One region of the Geobacillus sp. FSL W8-0026 genome, then DNA from elsewhere that is predicted to be linked to it. Evidence: predicted binding sites of a transcription regulator. Region 1 holds the regulator's gene; the other holds the start of a gene.
What was found. Region 1 encodes CtsR, which represses protease genes until heat stress. Its sites were predicted from a motif close to ATGGTCAATAAAGGTCAAACA; they were not measured.
Positions count from the first base shown of each region.

Region 1 (8,926 bases):
AAACAAGAAGCGTATAGAATAAAAGTCGTCTTTATGAACGAAGATAAAAAATCATCGTTGACAAACCGTTTTTGGTGTGCTATATTGTGATAGCATGCTGAAATGACAATCGTTGCGTTCAAAAATAAAGATTGTATTGACAAACGCAACAATTTGGCTATAATATGACTTGTCTAATTGGTCGCCTAGTGGTGATAGCGGAGGGGAAACACCCGTTCCCATCCCGAACACGGAAGTTAAGCCCTCCAGCGCCGATGGTAGTTGGGGCCAGCGCCCCTGCAAGAGTAGGTCGCTGCTAGGCGATGGCGTGGAGGATTAGCTCAGCTGGGAGAGCACTTGCCTTACAAGCAAGGGGTCGGCGGTTCGATCCCGTCATCCTCCACCATCTTAACTTATCCCTTTGGCGCAACAACGAGCGCTGCATCGTCGAGTTAACTACGAGTTGCCTCGACGCACTTAGCTTCCTCGAAATGGCTCGTAGAGGAAGAGGCAGGTAGAGCTCATCAGTACTTAGAGTGTTATGATGACATGAGCCATTCACTCAGTAGGTAGAGCAACGAGCGCTACATCTTTGAAATTGCTGCGAGTTGTCCCGACGCACTCGGCATCCTTGGATCAGCTAGCAGAGGAAGGGACATCGTCAGAGATCTGAGTGTATACCAAACTATGAGCCATTAGCTCAGTAGGTAGAGCATCTGACTTTTAATCAGAGGGTCGGAGGTTCGAGTCCTCCATGGCTCACCACAATTGATTTGCGGGTGTGGCGGAATTGGCAGACGCGCTAGATTCAGGGTCTAGTGCCCTTTACGGGCGTGGGGGTTCGAGTCCCTTCACCCGCATAAAACTGGGCGGAAGTAGTTCAGTGGTAGAACACCACCTTGCCAAGGTGGGGGTCGCGGGTTCGAGTCCCGTCTTCCGCTCCATTTATTTGTCTTTAATCGATTTCGCCTGTTAGCCGGGGTGGCGGAATTGGCAGACGCACAGGACTTAAAATCCTGGGGTAGGTAACTACCGTGCCGGTTCGAGTCCGGCCCTCGGCACTTGCGCTCGTAGCTCAATTGGATAGAGCATCTGACTACGGATCAGAAGGTTAGGGGTTCGAATCCTCTCGAGCGCGTTAGCGGGAAGTAGCTCAGCTTGGTAGAGCACATGGTTTGGGACCATGGGGTCGCAGGTTCAAATCCTGTCTTCCCGATCGCGGAGCACGTGGGGCCTTAGCTCAGCTGGGAGAGCGCCTGCTTTGCACGCAGGAGGTCATCGGTTCGATCCCGATAGGCTCCATCCTCGTTCCTTGAAAACTGAACGAAACGAAGCGCAACGAAAGGCTGAGGCCGCTTGCCTATCGGCGAAACGCGCTGGAGGGCCTGCGAGGAGGCTATCGCCGCCGCAGCAGGACCGAAGCGTCGCGAGCCGATAGCGGCCGAAGCTAGACAATACGAAAAGCGGAGGTCGCTCGGCGCCTTTGGCGCTGCGGCTGAAGCAAAAAGCCAATCAACTTTCTTTTGGAGAGTTTGATCCTGGCTCAGGACGAACGCTGGCGGCGTGCCTAATACATGCAAGTCGAGCGGACCGAATGAGAGCTTGCTCTTATTTGGTCAGCGGCGGACGGGTGAGTAACACGTGGGCAACCTGCCCGCAAGACCGGGATAACTCCGGGAAACCGGAGCTAATACCGGATAACACCGAAGACCGCATGGTCTTTGGTTGAAAGGCGGCCTTTGGCTGTCACTTGCGGATGGGCCCGCGGCGCATTAGCTAGTTGGTGAGGTAACGGCTCACCAAGGCGACGATGCGTAGCCGGCCTGAGAGGGTGACCGGCCACACTGGGACTGAGACACGGCCCAGACTCCTACGGGAGGCAGCAGTAGGGAATCTTCCGCAATGGGCGAAAGCCTGACGGAGCGACGCCGCGTGAGCGAAGAAGGCCTTCGGGTCGTAAAGCTCTGTTGTGAGGGACGAAGGAGCGCCGTTTGAACAAGGCGGCGCGGTGACGGTACCTCACGAGAAAGCCCCGGCTAACTACGTGCCAGCAGCCGCGGTAATACGTAGGGGGCGAGCGTTGTCCGGAATTATTGGGCGTAAAGCGCGCGCAGGCGGCTCCTTAAGTCTGATGTGAAAGCCCACGGCTCAACCGTGGAGGGTCATTGGAAACTGGGGAGCTTGAGTGCAGGAGAGGGGAGCGGAATTCCACGTGTAGCGGTGAAATGCGTAGAGATGTGGAGGAACACCAGTGGCGAAGGCGGCTCTCTGGCCTGTAACTGACGCTGAGGCGCGAAAGCGTGGGGAGCAAACAGGATTAGATACCCTGGTAGTCCACGCCGTAAACGATGAGTGCTAAGTGTTAGAGGGGTCACACCCTTTAGTGCTGCAGCTAACGCGATAAGCACTCCGCCTGGGGAGTACGGCCGCAAGGCTGAAACTCAAAGGAATTGACGGGGGCCCGCACAAGCGGTGGAGCATGTGGTTTAATTCGAAGCAACGCGAAGAACCTTACCAGGTCTTGACATCCCCTGACCACCCAAGAGATTGGGCGTTCCCCCTTCGGGGGGACAGGGTGACAGGTGGTGCATGGTTGTCGTCAGCTCGTGTCGTGAGATGTTGGGTTAAGTCCCGCAACGAGCGCAACCCTCGCCTCTCGTTGCCAGCATTCAGTTGGGCACTCTAGAGGGACTGCCGGCGACAAGTCGGAGGAAGGTGGGGATGACGTCAAATCATCATGCCCCTTATGACCTGGGCTACACACGTGCTACAATGGGCGGTACAAAGGGCAGCGAACCCGCGAGGGGGAGCGAATCCCAAAAAGCCGCTCTCAGTTCGGATTGCAGGCTGCAACTCGCCTGCATGAAGCCGGAATCGCTAGTAATCGCGGATCAGCATGCCGCGGTGAATACGTTCCCGGGCCTTGTACACACCGCCCGTCACACCACGAGAGCTTGCAACACCCGAAGTCGGTGCGGTAACCCTGACGGGAGCCAGCCGCCGAAGGTGGGGCAAGTGATTGGGGTGAAGTCGTAACAAGGTAGCCGTACCGGAAGGTGCGGCTGGATCACCTCCTTTCTAAGGGGAAAAGCGAAGGTCGCCCGCCTATCGGCGAAACGCGCTGGAGGGCCTGCGAGGAGGCTATGCCGCCGCAGCAGGACCGAAGCGTCGCGAGCCGATGGCGGTCGGAGCTAGACAATACGAAAAGCGAAGGTCGCTAATGGCCAATCATTCACCAATCGCGCTTTCGTTTCGTTCAGTTTTGAAGGAATGAGAATTCCTTCCACTGCTTCGTTTGCGTCTGCGTCTACAAGTGAATCCAGAGAAGCTAGATTCCTCGACGCAAACCAGCGAAGAAGCAAGCTCAATGGAGCGACTTCGTTCCTTGAAAACTAGATAACCGATACACAAAAGGAAGAAGCCGAGACGCTGTAGGTTAAGCTAGAAAGGGCGCACGGTGGATGCCTTGGCACTAGGAGCCGATGAAGGACGGGGCAAACGCCGAAACGCTCCGGGGAGCTGTAAGCAAGCGTCGATCCGGAGATGTCCGAATGGGGGAACCCCCTGTCCGTAATGGGACAGGATCCATGTCTGAATCCATAGGGCATGGAGGGCACACCCGGGGAACTGAAACATCTTAGTACCCGGAGGAGAAGAAAGCAAACGCGATTCCCTGAGTAGCGGCGAGCGAAACGGGAACAGCCCAAACCAAGAGGCGAGTCCTCTTGGGGTTGTAGGACCGCTCATAGGGGAGTGAGAAAGGAACGGGGTAGACGAACCGGTCTGGAACGGCCGGCCAGAGAAGGTGAGAGCCCTGTAGTCGAAACTTCGTTCCCTCCCGAGCGGCTCCTGAGTACGGCGGGACACGGGAAATCCCGTCGGAAGCAGGGAGGACCATCTCCCAAGGCTAAATACTCCCTAGTGACCGATAGTGAACCAGTACCGTGAGGGAAAGGTGAAAAGCACCCCGGAAGGGGAGTGAAAGAGAACCTGAAACCGTGTGCCTACAAGTAGTCAGAGCCCGTTCATGGGTGATGGCGTGCCTTTTGTAGAATGAACCGGCGAGTGACGATGGCGTGCGAGGTTAAGCCGGGAAGGCGGAGCCGCAGCGAAAGCGAGTCTGAACAGGGCGTGAAGTACGTCGTCGTCGACCCGAAACCAGGTGATCTACCCATGTCCAGGGTGAAGGCCGGGTAACACCGGCTGGAGGCCCGAACCCACGCACGTTGAAAAGTGCGGGGATGAGGTGTGGGTAGGGGTGAAATGCCAATCGAACTTGGAGATAGCTGGTTCTCCCCGAAATAGCTTTCGGGCTAGCCTCGGGTGTAAGAGTCTTGGAGGTAGAGCACTGATTGGGCTAGGGGCCCTCATCGGGTTACCGAACCCAGTCAAACTCCGAATGCCAACGACTTATGCCCGGGAGTCAGACTGCGAGTGATAAGATCCGTGGTCGAGAGGGAAACAGCCCAGATCGCCAGCTAAGGCCCCCAAGTGCACGTTCAGTGGAAAAGGATGTGGAGTTGCGAAGACAACCAGGATGTTGGCTTAGAAGCAGCCACCATTTAAAGAGTGCGTAATAGCTCACTGGTCGAGTGACTCTGCGCCGAAAATGTACCGGGGCTAAACGTGCCGCCGAAGCTGCGGGATGACCGTTGGTCATCGGTAGGGGAGCGTTCTAAGGGCAGAGAAGCCAGACCGGAAGGACTGGTGGAGCGCTTAGAAGTGAGAATGCCGGTATGAGTAGCGAAAACAGAGGTGAGAATCCTCTGCGCCGAAAGCCTAAGGGTTCCTGAGGAAGGTTCGTCCGCTCAGGGTTAGTCGGGACCTAAGCCGAGGCCGAAAGGCGTAGGTGATGGGCAACAGGTGGAGATTCCTGTACCACCTCCTTCCCGTTGGAGCGATGGGGGGACGCAGGAGGATAGGGCGAGCAGGCGGCTGGAAGAGCCTGTCCAAGCAGTGAGGCTGGCCAGTAGGCAAATCCGCTGGCCGGAAGGCCAAGCTGTGATGGCGACGGAGTCATCCGGAAGTCCCCGATTTCACACTGCCAAGAAAAGCCTCTAGCGAGGGAAGAGGTGCCCGTACCGCAAACCGACACAGGTAGGCGAGGAGAGAATCCTAAGGCGCGCGGGAGAACTCTCGTTAAGGAACTCGGCAAAATGACCCCGTAACTTCGGGAGAAGGGGTGCTCTTTCGGGTGAAGAGCCTGGAAGAGCCGCAGTGAAAAGGCCCAAGCGACTGTTTATCAAAAACACAGGTCTCTGCGAAGCCGAAAGGCGACGTATAGGGGCTGACACCTGCCCGGTGCTGGAAGGTTAAGGGGAGCGCTGAGCGGAAGCGAAGGTGCGAACCGAAGCCCCAGTAAACGGCGGCCGTAACTATAACGGTCCTAAGGTAGCGAAATTCCTTGTCGGGTAAGTTCCGACCCGCACGAAAGGTGTAACGACTTGGGCGCTGTCTCAACGAGAGACCCGGTGAAATTATACTACCTGTGAAGATGCAGGTTCCCCGCGACAGGACGGAAAGACCCCGTGGAGCTTTACTGCAGCCTGATATGGAATTTTGGTATCGCTTGTACAGGATAGGTGGGAGCCTGAGAAGCCGGAGCGCCAGCTTCGGTGGAGGCGCCGGTGGGATACCACCCTGGCGGTATTGAAATTCTAACCCGCACCCCTTCAGCGGGGTGGGAGACAGTGTCAGGTGGGCAGTTTGACTGGGGCGGTCGCCTCCCAAAAGGTAACGGAGGCGCCCAAAGGTTCCCTCAGAATGGTTGGAAATCATTCGGAGAGTGCAAAGGCACAAGGGAGCTTGACTGCGAGACGGACAGGTCGAGCAGGGACGAAAGTCGGGCTTAGTGATCCGGTGGTTCCGCATGGAAGGGCCATCGCTCAACGGATAAAAGCTACCCCGGGGATAACAGGCTGATCTCCCCCAAGAGTCCACATCGACGGGGAGGTTTGGCACCTCGATGTCGGCTCATCGCATCCTGGGGCTGTAGTCGGTCCCAAGGGTTGGGCTGTTCGCCCATTAAAGCGGTACGCGAGCTGGGTTCAGAACGTCGTGAGACAGTTCGGTCCCTATCCGTCGCGGGCGTAGGAAATTTGCGAGGAGCTGTCCTTAGTACGAGAGGACCGGGATGGACGCACCGCTGGTGTACCAGTTGTCCCGCCAGGGGCACCGCTGGGTAGCTATGTGCGGACGGGATAAGCGCTGAAAGCATCTAAGCGTGAAGCCCCCCTCAAGATGAGATTTCCCATCGCGTTAGGCGAGTAAGATCCCTCGAAGATGACGAGGTCGATAGGTCCGAGGTGGAAGCGTGGCGACACGTGGAGCTGACGGATACTAATCGATCGAGGGCTTAACCTAGAAAAGCGGAGGCCGCCCGCCGATCGGCGAAACGCGCTGGAGGGCCTGCGAGGAGGCTATGCCGCCATAGCAGGACCGAAGCGTCGCGAGCCGATGGCGGCCGGAGCTAGACAGTGTGATACGCGGCTTCTTCCGACGGTTATCTAGTTTTGAAGGAATGCGTTCCTTCTTGACAGGAATTGATTTTCTGGTATAATGATTGATGAAAAACGGAATCGCTTGCCTAGTGGTGATAGCGGAGGGGAAACACCCGTTCCCATCCCGAACACGGAAGTTAAGCCCTCCAGCGCCGATGGTAGTTGGGGCCAGCGCCCCTGCAAGAGTAGGTCGCTGCTAGGCAGTAGATCTTTTAGCACGCCTTTTCTCCAAAAAGAAAAGGCGTGCTTTTTGTTTATCTGTTCTTTTTGACGTTTTGCCATTGGAAAAAGAGGATATTCTATAGATGCCCGCTGTTTTTCAGTAACGCTTGCATTTTTTCGCCATACATTATATAGTAAAAGTAAGGTCAAATATAGTCAAAGTCAACGGATGGATTTGATCGTCTGAGCAGTTCGGTTGTAAGGAAGGTGGGAGGTAGAGTGCCAAACATTTCCGACATTATTGAGCAATATTTAAAGCAAGTTCTCAATATGAGTGATCAAGATATTGTAGAAATTAAGCGAAGTGAAATCGCCAGTAAGTTTCAATGCGTTCCGTCACAAATCAATTATGTCATCAACACAAGGTTTACCTTGGAAAGAGGATATATTGTTGAAAGCAAACGCGGCGGCGGCGGGTATATTCGGATTATGAAGGTAAAGACAAAAAGTGAGGCGCAGCTCATTGATCAGCTGCTTGAGCTCATTGGTTCTCGCATCAGCCAGTCGAATGCTGAGAATATGGTGAAACGTCTCGTTGATGAAAACGTGATTTCGGAGCGCGAGGCAAAAATGATGTTAAGTGTCATGGATCGCTCCGTTTTATACATTGACCTGCCTGAACGGGATGAACTGCGAGCGCGCATGCTGAAGGCGATGTTGACGTCGCTGAAATATAAATAGGGGGAGGGGAAGTCTTTGGTTTGCCAAGAATGCAAGCAACGGCCGGCTACGATGCATTTTACGAAAATCGTCAACGGAGAAAAAACGGAGTTTCATCTTTGCGAACAATGCGCTAAGGAGCACGGCCATATGTTTATGTTATATGGCCATGACGATTTTCCACTCAACAACTTGTTGGCGGGGTTACTCAACTTCGAGGCTCCGGTGAAGGAGATGACGGCGAACGCGTTTCCAAACCCGGATTTGCTGCAGTGCCAGACATGCCAGATGACCTATCATCAGTTTACACAAATTGGGCGGTTCGGCTGTGCGGATTGTTATCGAACATTTGCCCGTTACTTGCCGCCGATCTTGAAACGGCTTCATAGCGGCAATACGGCCCATTCAGGGAAAATTCCGAAGCGAAAAGGGGGCGTGCTTCATTTGCGCAAGCAGCTTGCCGCTCTGAAACAAAAGCTTCAGGAATTGATCGCCCGCGAGGAATTTGAGCGAGCGGCAGAGGTGCGTGACCAAATCCGCTCGTTGGAAAATGAACTTCGCCAGCGCGGAGAGGGGGATATGTAACGGCATGTCGTTTGAGAAATTTTTCAATACTGCGGTCAGTTCGTGGATGAGTCAAGAGGGACCGGATTCGGATATCGTCTTAAGCAGCCGCATCCGGCTGGCGCGCAATATCGTTGATTTTCGTTTTCCGACGCTGTTCAGCAGCGAGGAGGCAAGACAAATCGTCTCGCTGTTCGAGCGGGCGTTTGCGCACCGCTCTTATAGGGAGGCGGGGCGTTTCGAGCTGTTGAAAATGTCGGAGCTTCAGCCAATTGAAAAGAGGGTTTTGGTGGAAAAACATTTGATCAGTCCCCATTTGGCGGAAGATTCGCCGTTTGGCGCCTGCCTGCTCTCGGAGAACGAAGAAATCAGCATCATGATTAACGAAGAGGATCATATTCGCATCCAATGCCTGTTCCCCGGTTTGCAGCTTGCTGAGGCGCTGGAAGCAGCGAGCGAATTGGACGATTGGATTGAAGGGCATGTCAACTACGCCTTCGATGAACGGCTTGGCTATTTGACAAGCTGTCCCACCAATGTGGGGACGGGGTTGCGGGCTTCGGTAATGATGCATCTTCCGGCGCTTGTCTTGACGCAGCAAATGAACCGCATTGTTCCGGCGATCAATCAACTCGGTCTTGTCGTTCGCGGGACATACGGCGAAGGGAGCGAGGCGTTGGGGAACATTTTCCAAATTTCCAACCAGATCACACTCGGCAAATCGGAGGAAGATATTGTCGCTGATTTGCATACGATCGTCCAGCAGCTGATCGCCCAAGAACGAGCGGCGCGCCAGGCATTAGTCAAAACTTTGGGCATACAATTAGAAGATAAAGTGTTCCGTTCATACGGCATATTGGCCAACTGCCGCGTCATCGAATCAAAAGAGGCGGCGCAATGTTTGTCCGATGTGCGTCTTGGCATTGATTTAGGATATATCCAAAACATCTCGCGCAACATTTTAAATGAGCTGATGATTTTGACGCAGCCAGGATTTTTGC
Region 1 is NZ_CP150194.1:88,628-97,553, forward strand. Features, by position in the region: rRNA gene rrf (5S ribosomal RNA) at 185-301, shown strand; tRNA gene NST29_RS00445 (tRNA-Val) at 310-385, shown strand; tRNA gene NST29_RS00450 (tRNA-Lys) at 669-744, shown strand; tRNA gene NST29_RS00455 (tRNA-Leu) at 755-839, shown strand; tRNA gene NST29_RS00460 (tRNA-Gly) at 849-923, shown strand; tRNA gene NST29_RS00465 (tRNA-Leu) at 955-1,040, shown strand; tRNA gene NST29_RS00470 (tRNA-Arg) at 1,044-1,117, shown strand; tRNA gene NST29_RS00475 (tRNA-Pro) at 1,122-1,195, shown strand; tRNA gene NST29_RS00480 (tRNA-Ala) at 1,209-1,281, shown strand; rRNA gene NST29_RS00485 (16S ribosomal RNA) at 1,500-3,057, shown strand; rRNA gene NST29_RS00490 (23S ribosomal RNA) at 3,414-6,342, shown strand; rRNA gene rrf (5S ribosomal RNA) at 6,565-6,681, shown strand; gene NST29_RS00500 (CtsR family transcriptional regulator) at 6,921-7,382, shown strand; gene NST29_RS00505 (UvrB/UvrC motif-containing protein) at 7,398-7,946, shown strand; gene NST29_RS00510 (protein arginine kinase) at 7,951-8,926, shown strand, end outside.

Region 2 (8,926 bases), 580 kb from region 1:
AGCAACCATCAAGAAAATCGACGATTGTGCCGTTCATTCAGAGCGGGGAGTATTTTTTTAAAAAAGGCATGAAAGCGTACGATCGAGGCGATTTATACAAAGCCAAAAAATATTTGGAGCGTGCCGTCCGTCTTGATGGACGGGACGCTTCGTTCGTTCTGCAGCTCGCTCTTGTCCTGTCGGAACTCGGCGAATACCAAAGTTCCAATCAATGGCTGTTTGCCATCATCCATGATTTGGATGAAACGATGTACGACTGTTTTTACTTTTTGGCCAACAATTTCGCCTGTCTTGGCTTGTTCCAAGAGGCGCGGCAATATGCCGAACACTATTTGACGCATGAACCGGACGGCGAGTTTGCCGACGATGCCGCTGACTTGCTTGAGCTGGTCAAGTTTGACGTTCAAGAGATGACAGAGGAGCAGGAGCAGGTCATGGCTTGGCAGGAGCGGGCTCGCTATTTGCTGGAGCAAGGCGAATTTGCGGAGGCGATCGAGACGCTGAAGGCGATCATCGCCTGCCGCCCGGAATTTTGGCCGGCGCACAACAATTTGGCGCTCGCTTATTTTTACAGCGGCGATGTGGAGCGAGCGCAGCGCCAATTGGAGGAAGTGCTGGCGCACGATCCCGGCAATTTGCATGCGCTTTGCAACGCGCTTGTGTTTGCCCATTATCTGCGCGATGAGCAGCAGACCGCAGCGCTCGGCGACACGTTGGCCGGTTTGTATCCGCTTTTTCGCGAACATCAATACAAGCTGGGCGCGACCATGGCATTAGTCGGGCGTTTCGATGTGGCGTTTCGTTGGCTGCACCGCTTGTACAAATACGGATTTGAGGCCGATGGGCCGTTTTACTATTGGCTGGCTTACGCGGCCTATCATACTGGCCATGAGCCGCTCGCCCGCCAAGTGTGGGAGCGTTTTGCCGCGCTGCATCCGGAAAAGCGTGGGGAAGGGCCTTGGATGGAGCGTACGTTTGGCGACGAGACGCTTGTGCGCATCGTCCGCTGGCTTGAGACAGAAGAATTGGCCGACCAGTTGTACGGGCTGTATTTGTTCAGCCGTTCGCCGCAGGCAGGAAAAGCGGAACTGGCGTTGGCGATCAGTCGCTTGCTTCCATCGGACCCGCGCTTGCGCCCGTTTGCCGACTATTTTCTATTTGGCCGCGCTGACGGTCCCGCCATGCGGGCGGTGAACATCGGTCGCATGATTGATGCGCTTTCGGCGCATAATGAGGAAAAAGAAGCGATCGGTCGCTTCGCCTTTGCGATGGCTATCCGCTTGTCGGCGCAAGATGAACCGTTTGCGAACGGCGCAGCGTGGGCGGCGGCGTTGGAATACCTTTGGCGCCGTCAGCGAGGCGAGCGCGTGACGCAAAAAGGAATGGCCGCCAAATACCGTCTTTCGGTGGCTACAGTGCAAAAATACGTGCGAAAAGCGCGCCGTTTTGATCCATAAACGGCGATGGCCGTCAAACAGACTTTCGCTAATGCAGCGGTCGTTCGAAGCCCTTTCAAAGAGCGAGGGCGGGCGAGGAAACGTTCCATGGGCAGCGGTCGCCCTCTGTTTGAGGATGGACATCACCGCGTGCCGGCGAGGGATTTTGACGAAAACGTTCCACGGGCAACATTTTGTCTTCCACCTGAGGAGGAACTCCGCCGCTCGCCGACGGGATTTGCGCGGAAAACGCCTCGGTATGAGCAAATCAATAGACGTTGGCCGCCGACTCGGATACGATGGAAATGAAGCGACTTTTGAGCGAAGGAGTGGACGTTGTGGCAGATGAAAAGATTTACGATGTCATCATCGCCGGAGCCGGGCCGGCTGGGCTAACGGCGGCTGTGTATACATCGCGCGCCAACTTGTCGACGCTCATGATTGAGCGCGGCGTTCCGGGGGGACAGATGGTCAACACCGAGGAAGTCGAGAACTATCCCGGATTTGAGACGATTCTAGGCCCCGAATTGGCGACGAAAATGTTTGAACACGCCAAAAAATTTGGCGCCGAATACGCTTACGGTGATGTCAAGGAGATCATCGACGGCGAGTCATATAAAACGGTGGTCGTCGGTGACAAACAGTATAAAGCGCGCGCGGTCATTATCGCCACCGGCGCCGAATACAAAAAGCTCGGCGTGCCGGGGGAAGCGGAGCTGGGCGGCCGCGGCGTTTCCTACTGTGCGGTGTGCGACGGGGCATTTTTCAAAGGAAAAGACTTGGTCGTCGTTGGCGGCGGCGATTCAGCGGTCGAGGAAGGCGTCTATTTGACGCGCTTTGCTAGGAAAGTGACGATCGTTCACCGCCGCGACAAGCTGCGGGCGCAAAAAATTTTGCAAGATCGGGCGTTCGCCAATGAGAAAATCGATTTTATCTGGAATCATACGGTCAAACAAATCAACGAAAAGGACGGCAAAGTCGGCAGCGTGACGCTCGTGCATACGGAGACAGGGGAAGAACGCGAATTCCCGTGCGATGGCGTCTTTATTTACATCGGGATGGTGCCGCTCTCGAAGCCGTTTGCCCATCTTGGCATCACAAACGAAAACGGCTATATTGTCACGAACGAAAAAATGGAAACGAAAGTGCCGGGCATTTTTGCCGCTGGCGATGTGCGCGAAAAAACGCTCCGGCAAATCGTGACGGCGACCGGCGACGGCAGCATCGCCGCGCAAAGCGCCCAACATTACGTGGAAGAGTTGAAAGAACAACAGAAGGCGCAACAAGTCCAATAACCGGTCATGAAATCGCAACAAAACCGTAATGGGGATTTAACCCAGCTGTAACACGAATGCAACACAGTTGTCGTATGCTATAAGTAAGTAATTGACCCCCTTTTATATAGATTCTTGCTGTTGGCGCGGGCGTCTGTCCGCGCCTCTTTTTTGTACGCCCGCCTTTGTTGACGAACCGCCGAGAAGGCCGGTGAAAAACGGTTGCTTCTCTTGAGCAATGGGGGAGCGTGTGAAAGGCGATGCCGATGCGGCAGAGCTTTTTCTATTGGAGAAACGAGGTTAGCCGCCCGCTCGTCGCTGTTTCCCGGCGGCTTTCGTTTCCAACCATTTCGCGATTGGAGACGCTTAACTATTTATGGTAAAATGAAAATAGCAACGACTAGACAAAGGGTTGGCTCATAGTTGAGGTGAACGAATTGCAACGGGTGACGAACTGCATATTGTATCAAGACGGTCGCGTATTGCTTTTGCAAAAGCCGAAGCGCGGCTGGTGGGCCGCTCCGGGCGGCAAAATGGAGCCGGGCGAGACGGTGCGTGAAGCGTGCATTCGCGAATACCGGGAAGAGACGGGCATCTACTTGAAACAGCCTCGTCTGAAAGGGGTATTTACGATCGTGATAAAAAACGGAAGCGAGACGGTGTCAGAGTGGATGATGTTTACGTTTTTTGCCGATGAGTTCATCGGGGAAAACGTCGCCTCATCCGAAGAAGGAACGCTCGCTTGGCATGAACTCGAAGCGCTCCCGTCGCTTCCGATGGCTCCGGGCGATTATCATATTGTCGAGTATGCGGTCAAAGGCGATGGGATATTGTATGGAACGTTCGTCTATACGGAAGATTTTGAGTTGCTTTCCTATCGGCTTGACCCGAGCTGACGGAGAGGAGGTGCGGAGATGGGACAAAACGGGGGAGCGCCGCCGATTCAGCTCGTCATTATCACCGGCATGTCCGGGGCGGGGAAAACGGTGGCCATTCAAAGCTTTGAAGACCTCGGTTTTTTTTGCGTTGACAATTTGCCGCCGACGCTATTGCCAAAGTTTTTGGAGCTTGTGAAGGAATCGGGGAACAAAATGAACAAAGTCGCGCTTGTGATGGACTTGCGCAGCCGCGATTTTTTCGACCATTTGTTTGCGGCGCTCGATGAGCTGTCTGAACAAGCGGCGATTGTTCCGCAAATTTTGTTTTTGGATGCGCAAGATTCGACGTTGGTCGCGCGCTATAAAGAAACGCGGCGGACCCATCCGCTCGCGCCGAACGAGCCCCCGCTCGAGGGGATTCGCTTGGAACGGAGGCTGCTGGAGGAAATTAAAGGGCGGGCGCAAATCATTTACGATACGACCGGGCTCAAGCCGCGCGAGCTGCGGGAGAAAATCATCCGCCAGTTTTCAACACACGCGCAGTCCGGATTTACGGTCAACGTCATGTCGTTCGGCTTTAAGTACGGCCTGCCGATTGACGCCGATCTGGTGTTTGATGTGCGCTTTTTGCCGAACCCGCATTACATTGAACATATGCGGCCGAAGACCGGGCTCGATGATGAAGTGTCGTCCTATGTGCTGAAATGGGGAGAAACGCAAAAATTTTTGGAAAAATTGATTGACTTATTGGCGTTCATGCTGCCGTATTACCAGCGCGAAGGAAAAAGCCAGCTGGTGATCGCCATCGGTTGCACCGGCGGGCAGCATCGCTCGGTCGCGTTGGCGGAATATATCGCCCGCCATTTTTCGGCTGACTACAAAACGGTGGTCTCACACCGGGACATCGAGAGGAGAAAGGAAACGAACCGATGAGAGACAAACGAGCAGCGAAATTGGTCGTCATCGGCGGCGGAACAGGGCTTCCCGTGTTGTTGCGGGGGCTCAAGCAATATTCGCTCGATTTGACTGCGATTGTCACCGTTGCCGATGACGGGGGAAGCTCCGGCCGGCTGCGTGATGAGCTGCGCGTCCCGCCGCCGGGGGACGTGCGCAATGTGTTGGCGGCGCTGTCTGACGTCGAACCGCTCATTGTCGAGCTGTTTCAGCATCGTTTTCAAAACGGCAACGGCTTATCCGGCCATTCGCTCGGCAATTTAATCTTGGCGGCGCTCACTTCGATCACCGGCGACTTTATGAAGGCGATTCGCGAGATGAGCAAAGTGCTCAATGTGCGCGGCCAAGTGTTGCCGGCGGCCAACAAAAGCGTCGTGCTGCACGCCGAGATGGAAGATGGATCCATCGTCTCCGGGGAGTCAAAAATTCCGGATGCGGGAAAAAAAATCAAGAGGGTGTTTTTGACCCCGCAAGATATTGAACCGCTGCCGGAAACCGTTGAGGCGATTCGGAGCGCCGATTTGATTGTCATCGGCCCGGGGAGCTTGTACACGAGCATTTTGCCGAATTTGCTCGTGCCGAAAATCGGGCAGGAAGTGTGCAAAGCCAAGGCGAAAAAAGTATATATATGCAACATTATGACCCAGGCCGGCGAGACGCCGCACTATACGGTGAGCGACCATGTGGAGGCGCTTCACGCTCATCTTGGCGGCCCGTTTTTGGACGCGGTGATCGTCAATAACGGGACGATTCCCGAAGCGATCCGCCACCGCTACGAAGCGGAGCGGGCTGAGCCGGTGCGCGACGACAGCAGCGGGCTTTCATTGCAAGTCATCCGCGAGGACATCGTTGCGTATGAAGATGGAGTGATCCGCCATAATACGGCGAAAGTCGCCGCCCTTCTTCTCGGGCTTCTTCCCCGCCATTAGGTTGCGGGGGAAGAAGTTCACCGCCTGTCAGGCGCTGCTTCCAATGGACGCGCCGAAGATGGCACCTCCAACCGGCCGATGCGGGGAACGAATGGAGGTGGAGTACCGTGTCTTTCGCATCCGAAACGAAAAAGGAACTGACCCATTTAGAATTGAAGCCTTGCTGCTTGCGGGCGGAGCTGTCGGCTTTGCTGCGCATGAACGGTTCTTTGTCGTTTTCCGGCGGGCGGATGATCGTTGACGTTCAGACCGAAAACGCGGCGATCGCCCGGCGTATTTATACGTTGCTGAAAAAAGGGTATGAGGCCGCCGTTGAATTGTTGGTGCGCAAAAAAATGCGGCTGAAAAAAAACAACGTGTATATCGTCCGCATCACTGACGGTGCAGCCTCTTTGCTTCGCGAGCTCCACATCATCGACAGCGGCTTTTCGCTCATCCGTGATATTTCCCCAGAGCTCGTCAAGAAGAAATGCTGCAAACGTTCCTATTTGCGCGGAGCGTTTTTGGCCGGCGGTTCAGTGAACAATCCCGAGACGTCGTCGTATCATTTGGAGATTTTTTCCTTATACGAAGAGCATAATCACTCTCTATGTGAATTAATGAACAGATACTTTTTCTTAAACGCCAAAACGTTGGAACGAAAAAAGGGGTTTATTACGTATTTAAAAGAGGCGGAGAAAATTGCCGAGTTTCTCAACATCATCGGCGCACATCAGGCGCTGCTCCGCTTTGAAGACATCCGCATCGTCCGCGACATGCGCAACTCGGTCAACCGGCTCGTCAACTGCGAAACAGCCAACTTAAACAAAACGATCGGCGCTGCGCTCCGGCAAGTTGAAAACATCCGGTACATCGATGAGACGATCGGGCTCGATTCACTGCCGGAAAAGCTGCGGGAAATCGCCAAACTGCGCATCGAACATCAAGACGTGACCTTGAAGGAGCTTGGCGAGATGGTGACGGGCGGAAAAATCAGCAAATCCGGCATCAACCACCGGCTGCGCAAAATCGATGAAATCGCGGAGCGGCTGCGGGCGGGGAAGCCGATCGATTTCCATAAATCGCTGTGAAGGGGAGATGGAGAATGGTCGAAAAACAAGTCGAAGTGAAATTAAAAACCGGGCTGCAGGCGCGCCCGGCAGCGCTGTTCGTCCAAGAAGCGAACCGTTTTTCCGCCGACGTGTTTTTAGAGAAGGACGGAAAACGGGTCAACGCGAAAAGCATCATGGGATTGATGAGCCTAGCGGTCGGCCATGGCGCGGTCATTACGCTCATTGCCGACGGCCCGGATGAGCAAGAGGCGGTCGAAAAATTGGCGGCTTATGTGCAAAAAGAGAAGTAAAAGAGGCGCCGCGCTCCGGCTCGTTGGTCGGCCTCGCCTCATCAAGGGAAGCGCTGACAAGACGAAAGGGTGTCCCAACACATCGCGGGACACCCTTTTGATGCGGAACCGGCATTATTTTTCATCAGCGCGCGTCAACACGCGGTCGATAATGCCGTATTCCTGCGCTTTTTGCGCCGTCATGAAGTTGTCGCGGTCGGTATCGCGCTCGATTACTTCGAGCGGCTGGCCGGTGTTTTCCGATAAGATGCGGTTCAATTTGTCGCGCAGGAACAAAATGCGCTTCGCCGCGATCTCGATTTCCGTCGCCTGCCCTTGAGCGCCGCCGAGCGGCTGGTGAATCATGACTTCGCTGTTCGGCAGAGCGAATCGTTTCCCTTTTGCGCCAGCGGCCAGCAAAAACGCCCCCATGGAAGCGGCCATGCCGATGCAAATCGTCGAGACATCCGGCTTGATGAACTGCATCGTGTCGTAAATGGCTAAGCCGGCTGTGATCGAGCCGCCCGGGCTATTGATGTACAAGGAAATGTCTTTGTCCGGGTCTTCCGCCGCCAAAAACAACAGCTGCGAGACGATCGAGTTGGCCACTTGATCGTCGATCGGGCTGCCGAGGAAAATAATGCGGTCTTTCAACAGCCGCGAGTAAATGTCATACGCCCGCTCCCCGCGGTTAGTTTGCTCAATAACGGTAGGAATTAAATACATGCCAAACGCCTCCTTTTCCTAGTCAACCAATCGATATGTACGTTTTCATCATACATGAATGGTCAATGAAGGTCAAACAAAACGCCTTCTCCTTCACCATACATATTCGCGAACAGCGGTCGTCATCCCTCTTTTCATCATAACCGCTTTTTTCTTTTTTTAATCGCCACATGTGCCATGCGCGATGGCGCGCCTTCGTGCCAGAGGATCGAGCCGCGCAACAAACGAAGTGCTAGCACGCGTTTCCAATGATTCCTTTTTGTTTATTTCATTTTTCCTCTTGCATTTTTTACGAATCATGCTATAATGGAACATGCAACGGAACGGAAAAACAAATTTGACAACATGCCCTCGTAGTGTAGTGGATAGCACGAGAGATTCCGGTTCTCTTAGCGTGGGTTCGAATCCTGCCGAGGGCGTTCCAATTATCCGACAAGTTCGGATTGAGATTCCCAAATCCCTTGATACGACCGCGTTTGCGGTCGTTTTTCATTTTTTGGGAATCCCGAAAAAAACGATAGAATCCGAAGGCAAGTACAACTTTTGATGAGAGTTTTTTTCAACGTGTGTACTGCGCGGAAGGACCGTCAAAAATTTCTCCTACCTCCTCCCCTTCCCGTCGTGTACAATAAAAGAAAAGGGGGCGTGACGATGAGGGCGGAGTTAAGGCAGGAGCAGCGGCTGCAGTTGGCGCTGACAAAGGAACTTGTGCAGGCGATTGAACTGCTTCAGTATTCCGCGGTGGATTTGGAAGCGTTTTTATATGAGCGGTCGCTGGAAAACCCGTTTTTGGAAATTCGCCGCAGCCGGGGGCGGCAGCGGGCCCATCGGACGGAACGGGATCAAAAGCAGTGGCTGGAGAACATCGGGGCCCGGCAGGAGACGCTCGTCGGCCATTTGCTTTCACAGCTGCCTTCGCTCAAGCTGGCCGATCGGGATGAGCGCATCGTTCGTTGTCTCATCGCTTCGCTTGATGAGGACGGCTATTTGCGTGTCCCGCTCGTTGAGCTGGCGGCGCAATTTTCTGCGTCAGAACAAGAGATGGAGCGGGGACTGCGCCTCGTTCAGTCGCTCGACCCACCGGGAGTCGGGGCGCGTGATTTGGCCGAGTGCCTTCGTTTGCAGCTCGAACGCCTTCCAGAGCGCGACGAGCTGGCGGAAACGATCGTCCGCTGCCATTTTGTCCCCTTTGCGGAAAAGTCGTGGAAAACGTTGGCCAAGCAGCTTGGCGTCGGTCTTGGCGAACTGCAGCGCGTCTTTGAGCTCATTCGCTCGCTCGAGCCGCGGCCGGGCATTCACTATTCGAGCGACAAACCGCCTTTAGTAGTGCCGGATGTGATCGTCGCCAGGGGGGCGGATGGAGACTGGGTGGTCGCCTACAATGACGACATCCATCCGGAGCTCGGGT
Region 2 is NZ_CP150194.1:3,137,837-3,146,762, reverse strand. Features, by position in the region: gene NST29_RS15830 (tetratricopeptide repeat protein) at 1-1,457, shown strand, start outside; gene trxB (thioredoxin-disulfide reductase) at 1,775-2,731, shown strand; gene NST29_RS15820 (8-oxo-dGTP diphosphatase) at 3,148-3,606, shown strand; gene rapZ (RNase adapter RapZ) at 3,625-4,521, shown strand; gene NST29_RS15810 (YvcK family protein) at 4,518-5,471, shown strand; gene whiA (DNA-binding protein WhiA) at 5,579-6,541, shown strand; gene NST29_RS15800 (HPr family phosphocarrier protein) at 6,556-6,813, shown strand; gene clpP (ATP-dependent Clp endopeptidase proteolytic subunit ClpP) at 6,928-7,518, opposite strand; tRNA gene NST29_RS15790 (tRNA-Arg) at 7,866-7,937, shown strand; gene rpoN (RNA polymerase factor sigma-54) at 8,170-8,926, shown strand, end outside.
Region 2: clpP (ATP-dependent Clp endopeptidase proteolytic subunit ClpP) is a predicted target of CtsR. The motif match lies at 7,577-7,597, and genes of this name have one in related genera.